DNA from 2 places in the Shewanella sp. 433 genome. Region 1 is predicted to be linked to the other one. Evidence: predicted binding sites of a transcription regulator. Region 1 holds the regulator's gene; the other holds the start of a gene.

Region 1 (4,219 bases):
GCAATACTGCCAGAGAGTGACTACAAGCAAGCGCTAATATCACTCGCTAGAATCGCCGTAGCGCGTAATCACTAATGATTGACTAATGGCGCAAAGATTTAAATAACAAAAAAGGAGCCAATCGGCTCCTTTTTTATTGATTCGTTTAGCTTACTTAACGAATTCGACTCCAAGCTTAATATCAGCCTTTAGCGTATCTAACATCGCATCACGCGCATTAGCTTCAAACTCACTCACTTCACCGTAAGCCAGTACTTGTTCAACACCGTTCTTACCTAGAAGGATTGGTTGAGCGAAAAATGCTGCATGCTCACTACCACCGTCAACATAGGCACATTCCACAACATTCGCTTCACCTTGAAGGCCGCGAACCAATGACAGACCAAAACGACACGCAGCCTGACCCATTGAAAGTGTTGCACTACCACCACCGGCTTTAGCTTCAACCACTTCAGTACCCGCATTCTGAATACGAGTAGTCAAAGCAGCGACTTCGTCATCACTAAAAGTAACGCCTTCAACTTGAGAAAGCAGAGGAAGAATGGTTACACCGCTGTGGCCACCAATGACATTGACTTTAACATCAGCCACATCTAACCCTTTGGCTTCGGCCACGAAGGTTTCAGAGCGAATAACATCAAGGGTAGTGACACCAAATAAACGGTTTTTATCATAAACGCCTGCAGCCTTTAGTACCTCAGCAGCGATAGCGACGGTGGTGTTAACAGGATTGGTAATAATACCGATAAGCGCTTTAGGACAAGTTGCTGCACACTTTTCAACAAGGTTTCTAACGATCCCTGCATTGATGTTAAATAGATCTGAGCGATCCATACCAGGCTTACGCGCAACACCTGCAGAAATAAGTACCACATCAGCGCCTTCTAGTGCTGGTGTTGGGTCTTCACCCGCAAATCCTTTGACTTCAACCGCTGTAGGGATGTGGCTCAAGTCAACCGCAACACCAGGGGTCACTGGCGCGATATCGTAAAGGGATAATTTAGAGCCGGCAGGCAATTGAGTTTTAAGCAGTAGAGCAAGAGCCTGGCCAATACCACCAGCGGCACCAAGTACAGCAACTTTCATAGTTATCTCCGTTAATTCTTGGTTATTATGTGACATAGATCTAAATTCACAGATGGCGCAACATTACTGCAATCACATCAATAATTCAATTATCCCTTAGTCGTGTAGCAAGATATTTTATAAATAACCTCGAAAAGTGCATGTATTAGCGGTTAATTGATAACCGTTTGACTTAACACACATAGATGCAGCCGCCACCTTTATCATCATTAATAATGCTAAATGAAAAGGATACCTATCGCTGCGGCCTCGATACTTACATGATCACCAGCAATAATGAGTGAATGTTTATTCATCTACAACGAGTAAGGCTTGACTTGCTTTGCATAGCTATTCACAATGAGCCAATTTTACGAATAAAAGAATGCCAAATTTATGCAAGCCAATAAAAACCAAGAAGAACTCGTAAAGACCTTTAAGGCTATTTTAAAAGAGGAACGCTTTGGCTCTCAGAGCGAAATCGTCAATGCACTTCAAGCCGAAGGTTATAACAATATTAACCAATCGAAAGTCTCGCGCATGCTAAGTAAGTTTGGCGCGGTGCGTACACGTAATGCTAAACAAGAGATGGTTTACTGCCTCCCTGCAGAACTAGGTGTGCCTACGGCTGGCAGCCCATTGAAAAACCTCGTACTTGATGTCGACCATAATCAATCTATGATTGTGGTGAGAACCAGCCCTGGAGCAGCGCAGTTAATCGCTAGACTGCTGGATTCTATAGGTAAACCAGAGGGAATATTGGGCACCATTGCTGGTGATGACACGATTTTTATCTGCCCGTCTAATATTCAAGAAGTTGGTAAAACGTTCAACACAATAAAGTCATTATTTAACTATACCGATTAATTCGTTATATGCGTTTTATAGCACGCTAGCTCAAGGAATCAATAGCCTCTATTTTGGCAGTTAAATGACAGCTCCTGGATCAAGACTAATTACGATTTACTGAAAAATAGACGCCAATGGCGTCTTTTTTATGCCAAAACAATGGCTCCAATTTAGCCGTTAATGATCAATCAAAGCCAGTGTCACTTAAAATCATATAAAAATGCCGACAAGTTTCTCTTGTCGGCATTTAATCAGCATGCAAGATTTTATCGCTTTTGATGCTTAACCAGCCTGCTAAAAAGACTTGCTAAAGCCGATTAAGGCGAATTTTATTGCAGCCTGCTTTTGATGGCTACTCATTTTGCGCACCAGTTTGAACCACTGCGCGATAAAAAAGAGTCAACAGACTTGGAGGACTGTAGTTAATCAATGGCGCAACGAACAATAGGTTGCCGCTATTCACTCGTCACTTTCGGTGGCTGCATTTTGCATAAAATCTAGCGAAGGAGCAAAAAAAGCCGATCCCGTCAGTGCTTGAGTAAAGTGCATTAAGTGATCATGGTTACCAGCACCATCACCGTGGATCATGCTGTGGAGCATTTTTTCAAAATGCTCAGAATTACGACACAGGGCGATAAACATCAACCCCTGCTCTTTCATTGAGCCATAAGGCATACTCTGCCTTAAGATCTCCATCGAACGCCCTTGGCTATCTTTCAGATTAACCCGCTTAGTATGGCTGGTTAGAGGCTTATCCCGCGAGGCATATTCGATATTATCGATTTTAGTTCTACCTATGATATCTTCTTGCTTTTTCTGAGGAAGTCGATTCCATTTACTCAGGTTGTGCGCGTATTTTTGCACATGCACATAACTACCAGAACGGAAGGTTGCATCTTCATCCCCAACTAAGGCGACCTCTTGGCGGTGACGCCCTTTGGGGTTTTCAGTACCATCGACAAAGCCGGTAAGATCCCGCGTATCCATAAACTGAAAACCACGTTCCTCATCGACCAGCTCAACTAAACCTTCAAACATCTGGCACACTTCATTAGCCACCAAGTGCAAGATATCATAACGGTCACACCGCAGATGAATAAAGAGATCATACTCATGTGCAGGGGCATCTCGATTATCGGCATTCATAGCCGGAAACGGTTTCAATTGAGCTGGACGAGACTGGGGGTATAAGCTGTCCCAGTAATTAGCACCAATCGCGACAAAACCATTAAAGGCGCTATCGGCATATTGATCCGATAACTCATAAATGTACTGCGCAACATTGGCTACACAAGGACGTAATTGTGATTCCACACCGTCCTCGGCATTAAACATCAAATATACGCTATGCAAATTTCCTTCGGCACACACACCTAACTGTTCACGTGGCATAACCTGACTATCCATATAGACCCTACCCTCTGTCAGTTTCAATTTTCGGCAATATTGTCCAAAACTTTAATGATGAATAGTATTACACAATCTACAACGCGTTAAAAAGAAACCGTATTTACGGTTAGATTAACGTTTATTAACCAGAACAACCACCATGAGTGACAAATATGTTACTCAGGACGCGACAATAACACCAAGGAATGAGGGATCACCTCTAATTGAACCCGTTGGCCAAGCGCTAAATCGTTTTTGGGGCTGCGAACATCATAGCGTTGTGTACCGACCAATACTCGATAATGACAATTACAGCCTAAAAAACGTCGCTCGACGATCATCCCCTCCCCTTGCTCATTGGCATGAATATCGATTTGCTCTGGACGCAATAACAGTTCACCACTATGCCCTACATCAAACAACATAGGTGCAGTGCTGACAATCACCCCCAGTGGCGTAGAGAGTGTAAAACCGTCCACCACCTCAGCAGCAAGATAATTGCCCTCTCCTAAAAATTCAGCAACATATTTATCGGCTGGCGCACTGTAAAGCGCTTCGGCACAACCATATTGCACTATGGCTCCTTGATTAAATAGCGCTAATTTATCAGCAAATACAAAGGCTTCATCTTTACTGTGCGTCACAAATACTGCACTGACATTACGTTGTTTTAAAATGCTGCGGATCTCCAGCATCATTTCATTACGCACTTTGGCATCTATATTAGAAAAAGGCTCATCGAGCAGTAATAGCTCAGGTTCATAGGCCAGTGCTCGAGCAATCGATACCCTCTGTTGCTGACCGCCAGATAACTCGTGTGGATAGCGGGTTGCTAAACCATCGAGTTTCACCAGAGCTAGCATTTCAGTTAATCTCGCTTGTCGCTCAGCACTAGTTAATCCTTTGACCCCAAACA
Region 2 (4,219 bases), 170 kb from region 1:
CGCCGATGCGGTTTCAACAATGATGTTAGTGTCGCAGCGTAAGCTGTTGTCGACTAATACCTTTTGTACTGCGCCTACCGCCATGGCGGCCGGGATCACTTGCTTGCGCTTGTCGGTGGCTCGGTCTGATAAAATCAGCAGCGTGGTGCCGGTGCGGGCTAAGCGCTCGGCTTCATCGCAGATGCGAATGATGGCGGCTTCTAGCCCCTCTGACAGATCATAATTAAGGTCAACGGTCTTGGCGCGATAGTTACTTGAGTCTAAGGCTAATAGCTGATTAAAATCACTAAAGAGTAAAATAGGCGAGTTAAACATCACTCGATAGGCATGGCCTGTGGTTTCGTTAAACAGGTTTTGTTCGCGGCCAATACAGGTGGCAAGCGACATCACATGCTTTTCGCGCAGGGGATCGATGGGTGGATTGGTGACCTGAGCAAACTTTTGCCTGAAATAGTCATACAGGGTGCGTGATTGCTTCGATAACACCGCCATTGGGGTGTCATCCCCCATGGAGCCAGTGGCCTCTTCGCCTTTATCGGCGAGCACCCAAATCACCTGCTCGAGCTCTTCGCGGGAATAACCAAATTGCTTTTGGTATTGCACTAAGGTGTCGGCTGAAAACTCGCAAACCCCTTGGGCTTCGGCGGGCATCTGCTCGGCGGGGATCAAGGTTTGGCTGTTTTTGGCCATCCACTCTTTATAGGGATGACGACGCTTGAGATCGTTATCGATCTCAAATGAGGAGTAGAGCTGACCGTTAAGGGTATCGAGCACCAATAGCTCACCAGGGCCTACGCGGCCTTTTTCGACCACTTCGTCGGGGGCGTAATCCCAAATACCTATCTCAGAGGCGAGGGTTAAAATACGATCTTTGGTGATCACATAGCGCGAGGGGCGCAGACCATTACGGTCGACGGCGCAAGCCGCGTGACGCCCATTGGTCATGACGATGCCAGCCGGGCCATCCCAAGGCTCCATATGCATGGAGTTAAAGTCGTAAAACGCCTTGAGCTCATCATCCATCTCTGGATTACTCTGCCAAGCAGGTGGGATAAGTAAGCGCATGGCGCGGTACAGATCCATGCCGCCAGCTAATAGCATTTCGAGCATATTATCCAGTGAGGAGGAGTCTGAGCCTGTCTCGTTGACAAAGGGCGCCGCTTGCTGCAGATCGGGCAGCAAAGGCGCATTAAATTTATAAGCGCGCGCTCGTGCCCATTGCCTGTTACCCGTAATGGTATTGATTTCGCCGTTGTGGGCTAAATAACGAAACGGTTGTGCCAATGGCCACTTGGGTGAGGTATTGGTTGAAAAGCGTTGATGGAATAGGCAGATAGAGCTTTGCAGGCGGATGTCGGCCAGATCTGGGTAGAAGGCCGGCAGATCTGCTGGCATCATTAACCCTTTATAGACGATGACTTGGCCTGAAAGGCTGGCAACATAAAAATCTTTGCAGTCGCTCATCTGCTGTTCAAGCCGGCGACGCGCCATATAGAGGCGTCGTTCTAAATCTTTTTCACGCCAGCCGATAGGGGCATTAATTAACACTTGCCAGATCTGTGGCTGGCTCGCTTGGCCAATCGGGCCTAGTACGTCGGCATCAACCGGGACTTCACGCCAGCCGGCAACACTTAAGGTTTCTTTTTCTAATTCACGTTCGAGTAAGTGTTTGGTTTGTGTTGCTAGTTGTTCATCTTGGCTTAAAAACAGCATACCTACTGCGAATTTACGGCTAAGGTGCCAGTCATTTTCAGCGGCAATGGCTTCGAAAAATTTAATCGGAAGTTGCATAAGCAAACCACAGCCATCACCTGTACGGCCGTCTGCAGCAATACCACCGCGATGTTTCATACGGTCGAGACCGTGGATCGCAGTTCGTACTATTCTATGGCTGGCTTCGCCATCCATCTGGGCGATTAAGCCAAAGCCACAGTTATCCCGTTCAAAACTGGGGTGATACAAGCTCATATAAAAACTCCCTAATACTACTAACTAAAACACGTCGGGGAAGTTACGATTGCTATACACCCGAATCAACCAAATTAACTTTAGCCTGATAAAAGGTCAATTCAAATTTATGCATAAAAGTGGGTTGGGTGGTGGTGGTTTGCCTGCGTAATTATGCAACCTTACGTTAACGTAAGCTGTTCATTGATTGCTATAACATTATGAATAAAAACAATTTTGGTTTTGGGTTTATTTTTGGTTTACCAAAATTTAACAATCGAGCGGGTGGGTTTTATTTTTGGGAAAGTGATTTTTATTGCAGGTGTGATGAATTATTTAACAGATCTTGGCTGTGGTTAACACTTTGACCGTTTTAGTATGTGACATGTCGCTCGTTTGTGATTGTGGGAAATAATGCAATGAGGCTTGTTTGAGGTAGGCCAAGGTTTATTGTATTGGGATTCGCTAAAATACCGCCCCATTTATTGATAGAGACAACCTTGTGGGACTAGATAGCTTCGTAAATACCTTTGGGGTGCAGTGCCGACAAAAGTATGGCCAGCGATTAAAAAAATTAACCATAGACGCTAAGTTTACCTGCCCCAATCGTGATGGGTCACTTGGGCGTGGTGGTTGCACCTTCTGTAATGTGGCTTCGTTTAGCCACGAACATGGAACCGTAGAGACTATCGCCGAGCAGTTAGCCCAGGGGCGTACGCGTGCTCAGGGGAAGTCATCAAAGTTTATCGCTTATTTTCAAGCCTATACCAGTACGTATGATGAATATAAGGTGCTTAAGCAAAAGTATGATGAAGCGATAAAAGAGCGTGATATTGTCGGTCTGTGTGTTGGGACGCGACCAGATTGTGTACCCGATGAGGTGATTGAACTGTTGGCGCAATATCAAGGCCAAGGGCTTGAGGTTTGGTTAGAATTGGGGTTACAGAGCGCCAATCCAGCAACCTTAAAACGGATTAACCGTGGCCATGGTTTCGATGAATATCAGGATACCGTGCAACGTGCAAGACGAGCGGGGCTTAAGGTGTGCACTCATCTGATTTTAGGCTTGCCCGGTGAAACCCATGAGGATTATGTCACTACCCATAAGGCCGTGCTTGCCGCTGGTGTTGATGGATTAAAGTTACACCCACTGCATATTGTCGAGGGCAGTACTATGGCCAAAGCATGGAGAGCGGGGCGTTTACCGCTGCTGTCTCAGGCAGAATATGCTCATAGTGCGGCGGAGCTGATCCGTTTCACCCCACAGGATATCGTGTTTCATCGGGTGACCGCTTACGCTAAAAAACCTATGTTATTGGCACCGGACTGGTGTGGTTTTCGCTGGGATGGGCTAGTCGCTATCGTCGATGACTTAGCCAAGAATGGTGGCCAAGGGCATTATTTGTCGCAAGCATAAAAGTGTTTATATTCACTTTAGTCTTCATGCCGCTGCCCAATAACGTGAGTCAGTCGCTCAATATTGGGCCAGCTATGTGTATCTAGTTAGGTTATTAGCTAAGGCCTGTTTGCATAATTTGCGCGTTAACGGCAATGTTTATGCAATAGCTTTAACGGCTTGTTGCGCAAGTGTTAATTGTGGTGTTTTTTTCACGTCATCTGCTTCAAGTTGGTTGCGCAGGCCATAATTGGCGGTATTATGAAGTGAATGAACAGTATTAGAAAATAAGCATTAAATTTAAGAGGTGTCTAAATATGGCGACAGTTGAGTTAGAATCAATTTTAGATCTAAACACACTAGAGCAATACTGCAGCGCAATTGGTGCTAGCACCTTGCTTAAAAGTGTCGTCTTATTTGAGCAGCTCATGCCTGAGTATGTCGGCAACCTAGTCAATGCCAACGCTGCGCAAGATAAAGATACCTTATGCTCTGAAGCTCATAAATTTAAAGGCGCGGCCGGCTCTGTCGGTTTAAAGCGCATTCAAGAGTTTGCTCAGTTGCTGCAACATGGTGAGTCTCCTGAGTGGGCCGCTGGTCATGATGCTTGGCTACAAGTGATTGTCGATAATGCCAGTGATGATTTAGCCCAGCTAAAACAGTATTTACAAGCTAAAGGCTAACCTTAGCCGATGAAAAAGCCCTCGATGAGTCATCATCGAGGGCTTTTTTTATGCTAAAAAATTGTCGATAGCGGCGATGTTCACAATTTGGGGGAAATACAGCAGCCATCTTGCGAGCGGTTATGTTAGATTAGACTTAAATTGAGTATTTGAATATAAACACAGGTTGGTAATCGATTTTATGAAACATTTA

Evidence for each region. The regulator ArgR, encoded in region 1, controls arginine synthesis, uptake and breakdown. The targets are predictions, from matches to a motif close to ANTGAATANNTATTCANT.
Region 2: gltB (glutamate synthase large subunit) is a predicted target of ArgR. The motif match lies at 2,111-2,128, and genes of this name have one in related genera.

Annotation. Positions count from the first base shown of each region.
Region 1 is NZ_CM181703.1:3,616,999-3,621,217, forward strand. Features, by position in the region: gene ispB (octaprenyl diphosphate synthase) at 1-75, shown strand, start outside; gene mdh (malate dehydrogenase) at 151-1,086, opposite strand; gene argR (transcriptional regulator ArgR) at 1,462-1,932, shown strand; gene AC5YB1_RS16060 (Dyp-type peroxidase) at 2,374-3,321, opposite strand; gene AC5YB1_RS16065 (ABC transporter ATP-binding protein) at 3,480-4,219, opposite strand, start outside.
Region 2 is NZ_CM181703.1:3,451,423-3,455,641, reverse strand. Features, by position in the region: gene gltB (glutamate synthase large subunit) at 1-1,968, opposite strand, end outside; gene mnmL (tRNA modification radical SAM protein MnmL/YtqA) at 2,450-3,364, shown strand; gene AC5YB1_RS15320 (Hpt domain-containing protein) at 3,661-4,026, shown strand; gene oxyR (hydrogen peroxide-inducible genes transcriptional activator OxyR) at 4,208-4,219, shown strand, end outside.